Regions from separate parts of the Hafnia alvei genome, predicted to be linked through region 1. Evidence: riboswitches for the same ligand, from Rfam matches in the RefSeq annotation. Region 1 holds a riboswitch; the other holds the start of a gene.

Region 1 (9,185 bases):
CAATAGCCATTCCAATCACTGACGAATAGAGTTGATTAACCTCCGCATTGAGCTCTGAGTTCAGCAATTAATCCGTTTTCAATCAGTTTTGCGATTAATAGAGATTAAACAAATAACGAGAGGTTATTGTTTATGATATTTCATTCGGCTACTCTGTGAAGGTTGCATGTTTTAACCCAGCTTATGGAAAAGGGTGGTTGCCATGAACAACTTAAGTTGGCGCACTATGCGGCAACAAGCCACTATCCCAGCTGGTAACAGCGGATTTATCTTTTGAGTGAATATCTGTGAATAAAGGAAGGGGACTCTATGGGGTTGAATCCTATAAATAATTCTCTTAGATATTGATATTCGCTAAGCTTTGATTATAAGTGATTAATAATGCGTAAATTTATTACTCTTTCAGCGGTGCTGCTTCTTTCTGGATGTAGCAGCTATCAATGGGTAAAACCGGGCTCTAATGCGAACGATGCTTCCATCGCTGAAACAAAATGTGAAGCTCAGGCCCTAAGAGACCTACCTCCTGATAATGTTGTTAGCTCGACTTATACGACCAAAGATAAGAAAAATAAAACGTCTGATACGAGCTATTCAGTTTCTGATGCAAATGAGTCAAAGCGAAAAGTGCTGATTAATGATTGCATGTACAGTAAGGGCTGGTCACAGATCGAAACGCAAAACTAAGGTTTTTTTGGTGGCGTTGATAAATTGAAAAGGCCACCTTAGGTGGCCTCTTTTACGGGCTGAAACTCTATTTTTGAATAGGCCAAGTATCCAGTATTGGAATTACTTAGACCTTGAGCAGTTTCACCGTGGCATCTATGTCTATCTCATCTTCAGTGAAGATCAGCGTTGTTCCTTGGAATGTTGTGATCGCCAGCTTTTTTAGCGAGCGCATTTCATCTGATTGAGTCGATGCTTTCGGTCTGATGCTGTTCATCAATATGCCTACAGACAGCACGGTATTTTCTTTATCAATACCGGTATCGGCGGGTACTTCTTCGCTGTAAACAAGGTAAGACTTGATCGACGTCAGCTTAATACGTTCGCCTGCGATGTAGATGTATTTGCTGTCCGGAATAACCTTCACAGAAAAAGCCGACAGGCCCTTGTTATTTGTGGTGGGTTCGAATGTCACCGCTGCATCTTTTTTAATCAGCTCAGGGTTGGCGACCTTAATCACATGAAAATAACGGTTATCACCGTTTTCATCTTTGATAAACCCAAAACCTTTATCTTCAAACCACGTTGTGATCGTTCCATTCATCGCCATTACCGCCTACTTAAATTGTTTATCTACTCAGTTTTTGCAGCGCGCAGTGTAAAGCACAATGCCTGCGTAGCCTACGTCTTTACATGATCTGGTTGAACATAAATTCGTAATGAAAATCCCAAGGGGATTTTCTAATAGAAACATCCATTACCACATCAAGTCATCGGGCACTTTAAAATCGGCATAAGGATCTTCTTCATCTTGCTCTTCCTGGCTCAGCGAGCTATTCAATACGATACTGTCTGCATCACGCTGCGCAATTTTATCGGCTACGCTGGCAGGAATAATTGCGTACTCAGCGTCACTATTGCCATCTATCACTAAACGAGCAATCGCGAGGCGACCGCTAATCAGCTGTGATTGAGTCAACTTATCAACAAAGAGTTTCTTAATTAAATTATTATCAGTGAAGTTAAAGCCAATGTCGCCTTTTGAAATGTCAATTCTATTCATTTCAATAAGCTGCTTCACTTGGGCTTTGTATTCTTTCGATAGAGCGGCTTGTTTTTGTTGCTCGCTCAGCTGTTTATCGCGCTCAAGCTGTGCTTTCTTATTTTCTTCTACGGCCTCTCTCGCCTCGCGAGCCTGAACGCGCGATTTTTTAGCCGTTCTTTGTACTTTGGCCATTTTTTTGCTGCTGACGAGTCCGGCTTTAAGCATCTGTTCTTGTAACGTGAGTTTTGTCATGTTCGTATCTAAATTCAGGGGATAATGGTGAGATTATACCTGTAGTTTTTGATGTGATGCCAGATTGTCGTGGCCGATCGCTGCATTGTTTAAGTTTGCTGGTGGTTATTAAGCCCGTTTTCAGCCACTGACGGACTGCAACAGCGACGCTATCAATGATCGGCGCAACACCTGTGTAGTGTGTATTTATAAATGATATGGAAATTACTCTTATAATTAAGCAGTAGCGTCCTGCTCAATGTTAACGAGCCATACGCAAAGGGCCGTGCTCACCAAGCCTATTTCAACGACTCAATAAGAGGTCTTACTCCCAATGAAACAACAGAATATTAATGAGTTAACCGAACAGCAAAAAGAAGAGATAGACGAGTTCGCGTTACAGAGAGTTAGGGCAATGAACAGCGATGAGTTTTTATGTCAGGATATTGACGCCAAAATTCACGCGATGGGGGAGAGCGTTAAAGCCTATTTCAAGACTCGTCTTTCATTTCACTCTAAAACAGATAAAGATCAGTAGCCATTCTGACGTGGGGTCGAAAAATCGGTGGGTTTGATGTCAATCGGCCCACATTGCAGTCGTAGCGAGAATATCTCATATGCAATAGCGGCAACGGTTTCTCTGTCTCTTCGAACCTAAACAGAATAAAAACAAAATGATGGCTGCGTTTGAACGCCCGAGACTCGTGGGCTTAGTTCTGGTAGCATGCGCGGCACTATCATTGGGGAGTAGCCATCCTTCAGCCGTACTGGGAGTACTGCTAAGGAGTCCACGTCAACAAACTTGAGGTTTATTTCCTCATGGCGTGGTCAGCCATTGCGAAAGCATAGCCAGGCGAGACTTTTGGTCGCAATACACTTTCCCTGCCGGGCGAGTCGTGTTGTTGCACCATTGGGATCCGACTCGCCCGGCCACATGACTATCATGTATCAAACAATCACCCTCTTTTTCCTTTCTGCGATCGCTATTTATTTAGCCTGTGAGTGTTTTGTTAATGGAATCGAATGGTTTGGGCGGCGGCTAAATATTGGCGCTACAGCCGTCGGTTCTGTGCTTGCTGCTTTTGGTACTGCGCTGCCTGAAAGTACCGTGACCTTTATGGCCGTGGTTTTCGGCGGTACGCCAGAGCAAAAAAATATTGGCGTGGGGGCCGCAATGGGAGGGCCGCTCGTGTTGGCGACTCTGGCCTATGCCGTGGTTGGATTAGCATTGATTTGGCACCATCGCCGTTCCAATCGAAAAAGCACTCAGATACGCGCCGACTATGCGCGCATGAGCCATGATCAGGGCGCATTTCTTGCCGTATTTATCGTTAAAGTGACGTTAGGCTTGGTTGCTTTTACTTTGAAGCCATGGCTGGGCGTTTTATTTCTGGTGGCCTATGCGCTCTATGTTTGGCGGGAAATTCGAAATAGCGATACTGCCCCCGAAGAAGAAATGATTGAACCGCTCAAAATTCGCCCCTCAGCGATTGAGCCGTCTCTGGGTTGGATTGTTCCGCAAATTGTTTTATCGCTTGCCGTTATTGCGATAGCCTCGCATATTTTCATCCGCCAACTTGAGGATATTGGAACCCTTATGCATTGGCCTCCACACTTAGTGGCTTTATTTTTGAGTCCGGTGGCGACTGAACTACCTGAAATAATGAACGCGTTAATTTGGGTGCGTCAGGGTAAAGAGCGTTTAGCTCTGGCGAATATTTCAGGCGCGATGATGATTCAAGCTACCATTCCCAGCGCGCTAGGCCTATTTTTCACACCATGGTTATTTGATGGTCCGCTGCTGGTCGCAGGCATTGCTACCGTGCTAGCCATTGTCTATCTCTGGCAGATTTTTCGTCGTGGCAGCGTGGATGGGCGTGCATTAGTTATTGTCAGTGGAGGATATGGGCTGTTTGTGCTGTTGATATTCGGCTGTTTTGCGTAGCGATAAACATTGACGCGCTATCCGCACTATATGACCTGCATTATATGACGATGACGCCGGAGTGTATTTATAACTTCGGCGTTAACATGTTTATATAAGTTCTAACATTAAACTTGCATAGTACCTGTGAGTTTAAAAAATAGACTTCCCTAATTTTATTTCATTTGACCATAGTCCTTTATAGGCCCACTTATCGTTTGATCTGCCAATACTAAAAATAAATTCCTTATTTTTCTGTTGGCAAAGGCTATGGGCAGTATTGATATTAGCGAAGAGTAAAAGGCTTCCTACGCTAAAATCTTTTATATCGGTGTTAATCCCGCCATTATGATCGTCAAAATAGATCCAATTATTGCACTCTGCTTGATAAATTAAGTCGTAAGCACAGGCTTCACCCTTATAGAACAAGACGTTGCCAAAAATCATTGGTCGGATTGATTCTATAAAGTCGGCCAGCTCTTTGATATCACTGTGATGATGCTGACTCCCCCAACGCATACCAGATAATTTAAGGTAAATTGTGCTGAGCTGCTCGCTGCTAAAGGCGGAAACGGGAACCACTTCTCCGCCGTTGTTGAGAAACTTGTTCATCTCAGATTGTCTTTTCTTATTCGTTTTCTTAGAAAATGAATCTTTAACAAGACATATTGATCGACGGTTTAACACGCCATAGGTGAAGTTAATGAACTGTTTTTTATGCTTTATTGAGAGCTCTTTCGATTTTGCAGGCAGATAACAACGTCCCAGTTCTGGTGAAACGGGTAGAATAATGTTCTCAAATATAACGGGGATTTTCTTGTATGGATGAATAATCTCCCCACGTTTATCAGTGAATAATGCACCAACGATTTTTCCATTCACTTTTTTATGAAAAAACTGAATTTGGTTGGGGTCTCTATCCTCCAGTATTTTTAATACTAAAGGATGGTTGCATACACTCCCACCAAATGTGTGATAAGCCTGGCAATAAATCTCATAGCTAGATGGTTTCCATCCTAATAATTTTATTGGTAACATATTACGATTTTCCAAAATAACTCGGTTTACTTTTCGCAAATTTATCAATCCATACTTCAATATTAAGTAAACCAATTTACGTTACTAAAAAATCGCTGCTAAATACTCCAGAGGAAAACTCATGTTATTTCTGGGGCGTAGATTCGCCGCATTTTATCAGGGCCAAGCTGGTTCAGAATAAGAACTGAGCTGAAAAAAATATAATTCTTTCCAAATCAGAACTTTCTCGCATAGACCTGCCAATCTTGGACGTAGAGGCTGTTCATCATTAGAATCACGCACTATACTGTATGAATATACAGTTAATGGTTTAACATGATGAAATTCTATCCTGCCTGTTTAAGCAAGCTCTCAGTATCAATACCGCTTTATGCCGACAGCGTGCCTGCTGGTTTTCCAAGCCCTGCGGCTGATTACATCGATAAACCTATTAATCTGAATGAGCTACTCATTGCACATCCGGCATCAACCTATTTTGTGCGCGTTTCTGGTGAGTCAATGACGGGCGCGGGGATCTTTGATGGTTCACTACTGCTGGTGGATTCGAGTATTAGGCCTAAGCATAACGACATTATTATTGCGTGCCTCGGGGGAGAGTTCACGGTAAAGCGCTATGTAACCCGCCCGAGGATCATGCTAATTGCCGAAAACCCTGAGTACCCAGCGATCGAATTCAATGACGGGGAAGATCTTGAGACATTCGGGGTCGTTAAGTTTGTGATCAATGAGGCGCGTTAATGTTTGCCCTTGTTGATGTGAATAGTTTCTATGCCAGCTGCGAAGCGGTGTTTCGCCCAGACTTGCATGGCAAGCCGATTGTGGTTCTTTCAAACAACGACGGCTGTGTCATTGCTCGCTCTGCGGAGGCCAAAAAGCTCGGCGTCAGCATGGGAGCGCCTTATTTCAAACAGCGGAAGCTGTTCGAACAATATGGCGTACACGTTTTTAGCAGTAATTACTCGCTTTATGGCGATATGAGCCAGAGAGTGATGTTACTGCTTGAGGCCATGGCACCGCGTGTTGAAGTGTATTCCATTGATGAGGCGTTTCTGGATCTGCGAGGCGTCAGTCATTGCCATAATCTAGAAGCGTATGGGCACGAAGTCCGTGAGCAAATCAAGCGGAGTACTCACCTTGCCGTGGGGATAGGTATTGCTCCGACGAAAACGTTGGCTAAGCTTGCCAACCATGCGGCAAAGCAGTGGCCGCAAACCGCAGGCGTTGTCGATTTATCTCATAAGCTAAGGCAACGCAAACTGATGGCATTAATGCCCGTTGAAGAGGTGTGGGGCGTTGGCCGGCGACTATCTAAGTCGCTCAAAAATGCGGGTATTGATACGGCTCTGAAGCTGGCTGATATGGATCTGGCCTATATTCGCCGTAACTATACCGTTGTCCTTGAAAGAACCGTGCGGGAGTTACGTGGTGAATCATGTTTAAGCATTGAAGATGTTGCGCCGACAAAGCAGCAAATTGTGTGTAGTCGTAGCTTCGGCGAGCGAATTACTGAGTATCAGGATCTGAAGGAGGCTATCTGTAGTTATGCCGAAAGGGCGGCAGAAAAACTTCGAAGGGAAGGTCAGTTTTGCAAGCACGTGAGTAGCTTTATTAAAACCTCGCCATTTTCTGAGTATGAATTGCATTACAGCAACTTGGCGTCGACGCGGTTAGAAATTCCCACGAATGATACGCGAGACATTATCAAACACGCATTACTTTGCTTAGATAACATTTGGAAGCCCGGCAAGCGCTATCAAAAGGGGGGCGTTATGCTCGGCGATTTCTACGATCACGGTATTTCGCAGCTAAATCTGTTTGATGAGTTTAGCCCTAAGCCCAATGCTGAAGCGCTAATGAAAGTGCTCGATGAGATAAATAATAAAGGACGCGGGAAAATATGGTTTGCTGGGCAGGGAATACAGAGAGGCTGGCAGATGAAGCGCAACATGTTATCTCCAGCATATACCACGCGTTTTAGCGACCTGCCGATGGTAATGGCCCACTAGGAATAACTCTATTCCGGCGCTTGGCGCGAGATCAAATTTTATTAAGTGGTATGGGTTTTGGGTTAATTGAGCAGGGCTGCGGCGTGCATTATGGATTACGTTAAGTATATAAAATGTGAATAATTTGATGTGGATCATTCATGTGTGTTGATTATATGTTACGGTTGGTATTCATAATGAGCATGGAGTGTTATATGAAAAAAGTTATTTTAGCTACCGCCCTCGCTTTCTCAATGACGGCATTCAGTGCCACTGCGGCGGACCTGATTTCCAAGGATGAAGCTCATCATTTTAAATATGAGTATATTGGAAATGTATCTGTAGGTGCGACTAACGGAGAAGTTGGCTCTCCTTCCGATCTGCATAAACGTTTATCAAAACTGGCAGATGAAAAGGGTGGCAAATACTACGTGATTATTGCCGCCCGTGAGCATGGTCCTAACTTTGAAGCTGTAGCTGAAGTTTTCAAATAAATAAAATGAATATAAGGGCTACTTTATAGTAGCCTTTTTACATAACAGCCCCGCGATTGAGAGCAAACCTGTTGAAATCAGGTTTGGTAATCCATTTATTACACTCAGATTTTCTACATATTAGCTCATTTTGCTTTTCTGTTAGGGAAGGTAAACGCGTTTTGTTTTGAACCACTCGCTTGAATAATCCTAAAATGATGCCCGATATCTCCCAACAAATGCATATATCTGCTCAGATTGCCTTTGAACTCTGAAAATGAGTTGCGGCTTTGATCCCAGACTTTTATAACCTATCTTCAAATATTCTTAAAAAAAACTGTACAATAGCAGCACGCGAAAAACACCAGCCATAGATAATATGGATAGTAACTAAAATGTAATCAAGGTGATGGAATGCTTGAGCTATTTGATGTCAGTTACGAAGAGCTGAATGGGGTTCGTTCTGATGAACTCTATCGACTGAGAAAAAAAACGTTCAGTGACCGGTTGGGATGGGATGTTGTCTGCAACAAAGACATGGAGTTCGATGAGTTTGATAATCCTAATACACGTTACATCCTAGGATTATATGAGGGACAACTTGTCTGTAGCGTGCGCTTTGTCCCATTGGATGAGCCTAATATGATTACTCACACGTTTCAGGCTTGCTTTGCAGATGTGCCTTTACCCGCAGGTGAAATGGAATCAAGCCGATTCTTTGTTGATAAATCACGCGCGAGGGATTTGTTAGGCGAGCGATACCCGCTAAGTCAGGTGCTATTTTTAGCGATGATAAATTATGCTAGGCACTATGGCTGCAATGGTATCTACACTATCGTTAGCCGAGCAATGCTAACAATATTGAAACGTTCAGGTTGGCAAATTAAGCCGCTTAAGGAGGCATATCTGAGTGAGGATGAGCGAATCTATCTGGTTTATCTCCCAACAGACTCTGCCAGTCAAACAAAAATGGCTGCAAAAATAAGCGCTTCAGTCAGTGGTATTCAGTCCCAGCTGGTTAATTGGCCGATGTCGATAGCCGTTACACCGGCATTGGTGTAATAAGATCAAGTTCAACGCCCAACCTTATTGCTTGTCGGGCGTTGCTTACTCCAAGCTTGCTCACAACGTTGCCCATATGAAACTTCACGGTGCGCACTGAAATACCTACGATCGTAGCAATTTCGGCGTAGGTTTTGCCCATGCTGGCCCAATAGAGCACTTCATTTTCACGCAGAGTGAAAATTGGTTTGTCCGAATCGATTTCGATGTCTTCTTTACCAAAAGATATCGATTGAACGAGATGATACATCTGTTCGTTAATTTCAATCAGGTGCATCTGAATATTGCCGCGCTCAGATGCCAGCTTTTTCTCTAAGTTTTCCTTCATATTGCTATCAATGATTAATGATAAAAGCGCTAGATTATTCAAATGATCGTGCAGTACGAAGGTGAATCCGTTAGCAATGTTGTATTGCTTCGATAGCGAAAAAATCTTTGAAATCTTGAGATCTGACATCAATGTGATGTTCTCGTCCCACGCGAAGGGTGAAGTGCGTTTGAAACCGGTTAAGATGACCGGATCGATATGCTGCAGATTATTAGTACGATAGAGGTTAACCCATTCATCGGGATAGCTTGAAATGATAAGCAGTTTTGACGGATTTTTTTTATTGATAACCGTATATGCGTACTCAGGGCTGCCTAAATGCGACAGTTTTCTATCGATATAATCTCGGAGCGTTTCCGTTAGTATCGGATTTTCATTGAAAACAGAAAACATTTGGGCTCCTAGACGTTCAATTTCCCATATCTGAGTGACAATA
Region 2 (9,185 bases), 120 kb from region 1:
GAGTTGGTTGCATTAGCGCTGGAAACAGGCCGTGAAGGCGTCCGAGCACTGCGCGCAAAAGAACCTGAAGTTGCCAAACCACAGCCAAAACCGGCTGCGCCAAAAGCACCTCAGGCTCCGATGAGCCCAGAAGACCACATGAAGATCGGTTTAGCACGTATCGATGACCGCTTGATTCATGGTCAGGTTGCTACTCGCTGGACAAAAGAAACTAACGTGAGCCGCATCATCGTTGTGAGTGATGAAGTTGCTGCTGACCACGTTCGCTCCACCCTGCTTAAACAGGTTGCTCCTCCAGGCGTTACCGCTCACGTGGTTGACGTCGAAAAAATGATCCGTGTTTATAACAACCCAGCTTACGGTCGTGACCGCGTCATGCTGCTTTTCACTAACCCAACCGACGTGGTTCGTTTAGTCGAAAACGGTGTGAATATCACCACTGTAAACATCGGTGGTATGGCGTTCCGTCAGGGCAAAACTCAGATCACCAACGCAGTATCCGTAGACGAGAAAGACATCGAAGCATTCAAAAAACTGGATGCACGCGGCATTGAATTGGAAGTCCGTAAGGTCTCCAGCGATAGTCGTCTGAAGATGATGGAATTAATCAATAAAATGAACTAACGCTGAATCGCGCACTTGCCGGTTCGTGTTTTTAAACTCAGCTCTTTGGTTAGAGGAGAAGTGCAATGGAGATTACAACTCTTCAGATTGTACTGATATTTATTGTTGCGTGTATTGCAGGGATGGGTTCCATCCTTGATGAATTCCAGTTTCACCGTCCGCTGGTGGCTTGTACCCTGATCGGTATCGTTCTGGGTGACATGAAAACCGGTATCATTATCGGTGGTACTCTGGAAATGATCGCTTTGGGTTGGATGAACATCGGTGCGGCTGTTGCACCTGATGCGGCACTGGCCTCCATTATTTCCACCATTCTGGTTATCGCCGGTGGGCAAAGCGTTGGTGCTGGTATCGCACTGGCCATTCCATTGGCAGCAGCAGGTCAGGTTCTGACCATCATCGTTCGTACTATCACCGTGGGCTTCCAGCACGCGGCTGACGGCGCGGCCGAGCGTGGCGACCTGCGTGCGATTAGCGTTCTGCACTGCTCTGCATTAATCCTGCAAGCAATGCGTATCGCAATCCCTGCGGTTGTTGTTGCAATTTCTGTAGGTACTGATGCTGTTCACACCATGCTGAATGCAATCCCTGAAGTCGTGACCACTGGTCTGGCTATCGCGGGTGGTATGATCGTCGTAGTTGGTTATGCGATGGTTATCAACATGATGCGTGCTGGCTACCTGATGCCTTTCTTCTATTTAGGTTTCGTTACCGCTGCGTTCACTAACTTCAACTTGGTTGCGTTGGGTGTTCTGGGTCTGATGATGGCTATTCTGTATATCCAACTCAGCCCTAAATACAACAAATCTCAGGTTGTACAAGTTGCCGCCGGCGATAACGGCCTTGATAACGAATTAGACTAGGAAAGGGTGAGAGAAATGGTTGATACAACATCATCAGTTGCAACTCCAAAAACTGAAACGAAACTCACCGCAGGCGACCTGCGCAGCGTATTCCTGCGCTCTAACCTGTTTCAAGGTTCATGGAACTTTGAACGTATGCAAGCATTGGGTTTCTGTTTCTCCATGGTGCCGGTTATCCGTCGCCTGTATCCAGAGAACACAGATGAACGCAGGCAGGCAATCAAGCGTCATTTAGAATTCTTCAACACACACCCATACGTTGCGGCCCCTATTTTGGGTGTTACAGCGGCGATGGAAGAACAGCGTGCGAACGGTGCTCCGATCGACGATGGTGCCATTAACGGTATCAAAGTGGGTCTGATGGGACCGTTAGCCGGTGTGGGTGACCCAATCTTCTGGGGTACCGTACGTCCTGTATTTGCAGCGTTAGGTGCAGGTATTGCGATGACCGGTAGCCTGTTGGGCCCTATCCTGTTCTTCGTTCTGTTCAACCTGGTTCGCCTGCTGGTTCGTTACTATGGCGTAGCTTACGGTTATAAGAAAGGTGTTGATATCGTTAGCGATATGGGCGGTGGCTTCCTACAGAAACTGACGGAGGGGGCATCGATCCTAGGTCTGTTTGTTATGGGGGCCTTGGTTAACAAGTGGACGCATGTCAACATTCCACTTGTGGTATCCCGTATCACTGACCAAACCGGTCACACCACGGTAACCACGGTTCAGACCATTCTGGACCAGTTGATGCCTGGCCTGATCCCACTGCTGCTGACCTTCGGCTGTATGTGGCTGCTGCGTAAGAAAGTCAACGCACTGTGGATCATTATCGGCTTCTTCTTCATTGGTATCTTCGGCTACTGGATCGGTCTGCTCGGTCTGTAATCGTATGAATAGCCGGATAGGGTTCGCCCTATCCGGCTTTTTTATTTTGTGTTTGGAGTATTCATGTCTTTAACTGATATCGCACTGCTGGCTTTTATCCTGCTGTTTATTCTTTACGCCGTCTATGATGAAATCATCATGCCAAGGCGTAATGGAAAAACACGCTTACAGGTTAATTTAAAACGTCGTAATAAAGCCGACAGTGGAATATTTGTTGGATTGTTAGCCATTCTTGCGTACCAAAATATTACTAATAATGGTTCTCATTTCACAACATGGTTACTCTTTACTCTGGCAATTATCGCTATCTATGTTTTTTATATTCGCTGGCCAAAAATATTATTTAAAGAAACCGGTTTTTATTACGGTAATGTTTTTATTTTATACAGCCGAATCAAAAATATGAATATGTCAGAAGATGGCTATCTGGTTATTGATTTAGAGAAACGCAGGTTACTGATTCAAGTCGCTAAAATGGACGATTTAGACTTAATCTTAAAGTTTTTCGTTGAGCAGAAATAACCAATACGCCCTGCTGTTAATGAGATTCAGTACATTACTCCTGCTATTTGTACTGGATCTTTACTCTCCTAAAACGTTATTACTTGTCCGACACACCCCAGTTAATAATAATTATCATTAACATTGATTTCCCCTGCAAAATATGCCGTTGTTATTATCTAAAGAAATAGAGTATGATCGCCTCCGTCAATTTGGGGAGTAGCCGGCGTTCTAGCTGATTAATATTCAGTTTTTGAGCGCGCTCGTGTCAACATACTCGTTCCTAGCATGGAACGTGGTGCGAGCAGCCCGCTTGCTGATCATCAGCATTCAAGCGTGGACAGGCGAGACCATAGACACGTAGCTCCGTCGTATGGTTGGGGGTGGGCTGCGTGTATATGGAACACCCGGCCGAGTATTTTTCATGAATTTATCCGCAACAGTTATCCTCGCTTTCGGCATGTCTATGGACGCTTTCGCTGCGTCAATTGGTAAAGGTGCCGCGCTGCACAAACCTCGTTTCCGTGAAGCATTCCGTACTGGTCTTATTTTTGGTGCCGTAGAAGCGATTACCCCGCTCATTGGTTGGGGAATTGGTCTACTGGCCAGCAAGTTCATTATGGAATGGGATCACTGGGTCGCCTTTGCCCTGCTCTTCATGCTCGGGAGTCGTATGGTTTATGAGGGCTGGAAAGGCAACCATGATGAAAATGCTGAACCAGTGCGCCGTCACGGATTCTGGCTGCTCGTCACCACGGCAATTGCAACCAGCTTAGATGCAATGGCCATCGGCGTCGGGTTAGCCTTCCTACAGGTCAATATCCTCCACACCGCGATGGCGATTGGTTTAGCCACGATGATTATGGCGACGTTGGGCATGATGATTGGTCGATTTATTGGCCCGCTGTTAGGCAAGCGCGCAGAGATTTTGGGAGGCGTGGTACTTATCGGTATTGGCTTCTCGATTTTATATGAGCATATCGGTCCTTTCTTCTAAGAACTGACGGTATAAAAATGCCCGCGTAATGCGGGCATTTTTATGTCACTCGAACGCTCAATCACGGCGATACACACGAATAGCAAAATCTGTTTCGCACTCAAATTCAGCGCTACTTTTCAATGTTTCTGCTACATCAGGCGTCGCTCGCCACGCGAAAGGCGTCATTTGCAACAAATTAGCGGCCTGCTCTCCTGGCAGCATCAGGGTGTAGGCCAGCTGTTGCTCATCAATAAGCGTGAAACCCTCAAACGTTTCAGTCTTCTCCGCATGCAGCTGTACAGAGTCATAAACTTGCGCCTTCAGTTGGTAGAGATGGCGCGGAGCCGGTGACACTGTCACAAGAATACCCTGTTGAGCAACAACACGAGCCAGCTCTTCCGCCTTGCAAGGTGCATAGATGCGAATAACAGCATCCATCGAGGCATCGGCGTAAGGCAGACGATGACTTGAAGCAACACAGAAAGAGACCGTCGGGTAACGTTTAGCCGCATAGCGAATAGCAACCTTGGCAATATCTAAGCCAAAAACCGCAATATCCCGCTCTCTAAACTGTTTTGCCACTTCAGAGGTGTAATATCCCTCGCCGCAGCCAATATCGAGAATACGACGGGTTTGAGGCGCTATATGCGTCTGAATCGCATGGCAAACGGCTTCACGCAGCGGCTGATAGTAGTTTTGATCCAAAAATGCACGCCGCGCCTGCATCATTTCAGTACTATCCCCCGGCTGCTTGGAGTGTTTGTGCTGAACAGGCATCAGATTTACGTATCCCTCTTTTGCACAATCAAACTGGTGATTATTGGCGCAACGCCACTGATGATCGTTTTTTTCCAGCGGTTGCTGACAAAGAGGACACTGATAAGGCATTAGATTTCCCGCATACTGACGTTAAAGCCCAACAGTCTAAATAACGCCAGCCAGCGATGCAACTGACGAAGCACCTCAAACTAACAGCAAAATACCTTACGGCCCCCTTTTCTAAAGCGCCAATAATCCCTAAGCTGAAGCCCTCAGTTTGATAAACGTCGAATAGGACAGCGTATGGCAATCCCCGGTTGGCGCAACATCCCAAATATTCGTTATGGATTCGGTCACAAGACAGCGTTAATGCCGACAGTTTTAAGCCCCTATCGGGAGACGATGCCTGAGAAAAAGCAGGTACATGGGATCCGCGTAGTCGATGTAACCACACCCAACCAAGAGTGCGGCGAATGTGATGCTCTTTATACGAGTAAACCAAACATACTGCTGACTATTCTCACCGCTGACTGCCTGCCTGTGATTTTCAGCCGCCAAGACGGCCAAGCTATAGCGGTGGCACATGCGGGCTGGCGTGGACTCATAGACGGCGTTTTAGAGCAGGTTACGAAGCGTATTTCACAAGAGGATGATATTTCACAGTGGATGGCCGCTATCGGCCCTAGTGCAGGGGCATGCTGTTATGAAGTGGATGAACCTTTGGTCGAACGCTTTCATCAAGCGCTGCCTTATGAGTCAGCATTGATTTCACCCCGCTTCCGACATTTAGATCTCGTAGCTATTGCGCAAGCTAAACTTCATGGGCTTGGATTCGCTCATGTCGATAACCTATCTGAGTGCACTATTTGCACCCAAGAACATCAACCTGAAGCAACTCACTATTTCCGCTATACCAGTTTTCGGCGCAATGCGCATCGGCGCGAACGAGAACCTGAGCATCCAGGAATCAAAGGCCGCAATCAGTACTCCGGCTTAATCATTCTCCCCTAGCCTCCAATCTCAAAATTCAGGCATAAAAAAACCCGCATAAAGCGGGTTTTTAACAGCTGACGCTGTCTTAGATTGCAGTTACGTTAACTGCAGATGGGCCTTTCTGGCCATCTTGGATTTCAAACTCAACGTGCTGACCTTCAGCCAGAGTTTTGAAACCGTTACCCTGGATTGCAGAGAAGTGTACGAACACATCTTTGCTGCCGTCAGCCGGGGTGATGAAACCGAAACCTTTAGCTTCGTTGAACCACTTTACTTGACCTTTGATCTTAGCCATCTTGAGTATTTCCTTTGGATTGTTTAAACCGCCCTAGGGCGTTAGATAGACAAACTAGAGTCGTTACTGCTTGAGGCACTAAGATAAGAATCGGCAGAGAAGTGGTAGTCAACGCTATGGTTTTTACTCAGAACTTCTTTACTGAAAATGCCACACATATACAGAACTGTACCTCGTTTTACCCAGATGCGTTATCACACACTACGTATTCAATGGCAAGCCATTTTTATCCAGTGAACGACACGTCGCACAGAAATAAAACGGTCGGCGGAAAACTAAGCTAATCTGTGCCAAAAACTGTTGCCACTCACAGAATTATCTGCTGCATGAAACTGCTTATTTAAGCACCGATTTATGCCGTTCTCCATCTCCTCCGTCGTTATCTTTTTACTCTATTCTGAACGGAGAGTCACCTATTCCGACGATGAAATTAACTAATAATGAGTATAAAAAAGGAATGTGTGATGCATAATACGGTTCTACGGAGATTTATTGCAGTAACAGCAGGGAGTTTGCTAAATATTTGTTACATTCTTACCGCATGCAATGACGCTATGTAACCCTAATATGGCTTACAACCAGCGAAGCGTCCCTGACATCCCTCCCCTAAACCATAAAATGAGCCATCTCTCTGGCTAACACTATGTAGTACCACCGCTTTCTGTAGCAGAAAAATCACAATACCATTAGGTTACCAAGAAGAATTCGCTAAATGATTGGTATCCATTATTGCTCTACTTTTGATTCAGGAAAATCCGTATTTTTCCTGTTGTTTATACTTCATTCAACTTTACCCGCAATCCTATGATATAATTTATTCCTAACAATAAAATATTTGCTTCGATATAATTCTTCGATCGCGCCTCTCTACTAAAAGACTTCCAAAATTAATAACAAAATATTACCGAGAATAATAATGAAACTAGTGAAAACAGGTCGCCTGTCTATTGGTTGTCTATCGCTATTGGCGCCCGTCGTTGTTTTTGCGCAAACACCAATAACAACCAGCGAATCACCTGATACACACTCAAAGACGCAGCAAGATAGCAGCTTTTGGGGCTCGTTTACCGATCAGGTCAAACAAACTTGGCATGCCGATAATTACGAGCTGTATGTGCCGCTAAATACTTGGCACAACCGCGCCATGTATGACAAAGAGAAAACCGACAAGTACAACGAACGCCCTTGGGGCGCGGGGTTTGGCGTCTATCGTTACGATGAAAACGATAATTGGCACTCACTGTATGCGATGGCGTTTAAAGACTCTCACAATAAAATTGAGCCTATTATCGGCTATGGTTTTGAATGGATGTGGATCCCTGGAGACCGAGATGGTTGGCGTTTTGGTGCAGGGTATACGGCCAGTATCACCGCTCGTGATGATTACTCCTACATTCCGATTCCGCTAGTGTTACCTTTAGTATCGATTGAGTACAATCGTTTATCTATTCAAACAACGTATATTCCAGGAACCTACAATAACGGAAATGTCTTATTTACATGGATGCGTTGGAAATTTTAATTAATATCCTTTGAAAAATTAAGCCAATAAAAAAGGAGCCGCTGGCTCCTTTTTTGTTAAAGAATATTCTTATTTGATCGGCAGTTTTATATCTTTAAACATTGCCTCAATTTCTTCATTTGAACGCAATGCAACAGCGGTATCAACAACATCTCGCGTCAAATGCGGTGCAAAACGTTGGATGAAATCATACATATAGCTACGCAGGAACGTACTGCGGCGGAAGCCGATTTTTGTAGTGCTAAAGGTAAAGATATCGCTGGTATCCACCGTAACCAAATCAGGATCCTGAGCAGGATCGACCGCCATATTCGCGATAACCCCCACCCCTAAGCCCAAACGCACGTAGGTTTTGATCACGTCGGCGTCTGTGGCAGTAAAGACAATCTTGGGTGTCAAACCCGCACGATTGAAGGCCGTATCCAGCTCTGAACGCCCCGTGAAACCAAAGGTATAGGTAACAATGGGATATTCGGCCAGCTCTTCAATGGTGATCGAGGTTTTCCCTGCCAGCGGATGGTCGGGTTTCACCACCACGGCGCGATTCCAGTGGTAACAAGGCAACATAATCAAATCATCATAAAGATGCAGAGCTTCAGTCGCGATAGCAAAATCCGCGTTTCCTTTAGAAACCGCTTCCGCAATCTGCGTTGGAGAGCCTTGATGCATATGCAGAGACACGCGTGGATAGCGTTCGATAAAGCCTTTAATCACGGGAGGCAGCGCATAACGCGCCTGCGTATGCGTCGTAGCCACATACAGTGAGCCTTTGTCTGGATAGGTATGTTCCCCTGCAACAGCTTTGATGGCATCAACCTTGGATAAAACTTCACGCGCAATGCGGATAATTTCCTGCCCTGCTGGCGTTACCTGTGTCAGATGTTTTCCACTGCGGGAAAAGATCTGGATACCTAATTCATCCTCTAGCATTCGTACTTGCTTACTAATGCCTGGCTGAGAGGTGTACAGGCCTTCTGCGGTCGATGACACATTTAAATTGTGGTTCACCACTTCCACAATGTAACGAAGCTGCTGCAATTTCATAGCTAATACCATCCTAGGTTGAAACTTGACGCGATGGCAGTCTGGATAGGAGCACCCCTTGGCAATAGGCTTACACTCCAGCCTTGGGCTTTCTGTGCCGATTAAAACCCGTTTTGCCCTACATTGACCGCAATGTTAATAACTCAACAATCATTTAAATTGCTTTTATATAACCACTATATCATTTTGAGCCGATCTGTATAGCTCTGGTAACAAGATCATAACGAATTATTTATGGAATTAATAAAAGTCTCGATAGCATACTTATTTAGACTTTGAATCAAAAGCCACGGCCGCTTGCCTTGATACAACGATGAATAGTTATGCAATTTCACGCACCCTATCTCGCGTTGCTGATTTTGATTTTTACATAAAAAAACCGGTCAGAAATCCTGACCGGTTTTAACCACTTTTTAGCAAAAAAGCGTTAGTTTATTTCTTAGTTTCGACCCATTTTCCGTCAACGAAGAATGCGGTCCAGCCTGTCGCTTTGCCGTCTTTTTCTGAAGAGACATATTGCTGTTTGGTCTTACGACTGAAACGCACCATCGTCTTGTTACCTTCAGGGTCTTTCTGCGGCGCATCAGCCAAATAGCTCAACTTCTCAGGCAAGCGATCTTTGAAGCGAGCTAACTCTTCCACCAGCGGCGCGCGTGTTTCACGCGATTTAGGGAAAGTATTGGCCGCTAAGAACACGCCTGCAGCGCCATCGCGCAGCACGAAGTA

The links. Region 1 has a riboswitch for manganese ahead of AB3Y96_RS12925 (sodium:calcium antiporter). Riboswitches for the same ligand answer to the same signal wherever they lie in the genome.
Region 2: linked by a shared signal. The riboswitch ahead of mntP (manganese efflux pump MntP) and the one ahead of AB3Y96_RS12925 (sodium:calcium antiporter) in region 1 are both predicted to bind manganese.

The regions. Positions count from the first base shown of each region.
Region 1 is NZ_OZ061315.1:2,686,726-2,695,910, reverse strand. Features, by position in the region: gene AB3Y96_RS12945 (hypothetical protein) at 382-684, shown strand; gene AB3Y96_RS12940 (cold-shock protein) at 791-1,273, opposite strand; gene AB3Y96_RS12935 (DUF2058 domain-containing protein) at 1,421-1,960, opposite strand; gene AB3Y96_RS12930 (hypothetical protein) at 2,274-2,477, shown strand; yybP-ykoY riboswitch at 2,663-2,790, shown strand; gene AB3Y96_RS12925 (sodium:calcium antiporter) at 2,883-3,884, shown strand; gene AB3Y96_RS12920 (GNAT family N-acetyltransferase) at 4,017-4,916, opposite strand; gene umuD (translesion error-prone DNA polymerase V autoproteolytic subunit) at 5,220-5,639, shown strand; gene umuC (translesion error-prone DNA polymerase V subunit UmuC) at 5,639-6,907, shown strand; gene AB3Y96_RS12905 (DUF1471 domain-containing protein) at 7,102-7,380, shown strand; gene AB3Y96_RS12900 (acyl-homoserine-lactone synthase) at 7,774-8,421, shown strand; gene AB3Y96_RS12895 (LuxR family transcriptional regulator) at 8,402-9,142, opposite strand.
Region 2 is NZ_OZ061315.1:2,567,946-2,577,130, forward strand. Features, by position in the region: gene manX (PTS mannose transporter subunit IIAB) at 1-624, shown strand, start outside; gene AB3Y96_RS12290 (PTS mannose/fructose/sorbose transporter subunit IIC) at 690-1,487, shown strand; gene AB3Y96_RS12295 (PTS mannose transporter subunit IID) at 1,503-2,366, shown strand; gene AB3Y96_RS12300 (DUF986 family protein) at 2,430-2,888, shown strand; yybP-ykoY riboswitch at 3,068-3,283, shown strand; gene mntP (manganese efflux pump MntP) at 3,292-3,864, shown strand; gene rlmA (23S rRNA (guanine(745)-N(1))-methyltransferase) at 3,922-4,734, opposite strand; gene pgeF (peptidoglycan editing factor PgeF) at 4,909-5,616, shown strand; gene cspE (transcription antiterminator/RNA stability regulator CspE) at 5,684-5,893, opposite strand; gene AB3Y96_RS12325 (DUF2627 domain-containing protein) at 5,935-6,051, opposite strand; gene pagP (lipid IV(A) palmitoyltransferase PagP) at 6,810-7,415, shown strand; gene cysB (HTH-type transcriptional regulator CysB) at 7,485-8,459, opposite strand; gene topA (type I DNA topoisomerase) at 8,892-9,185, opposite strand, start outside.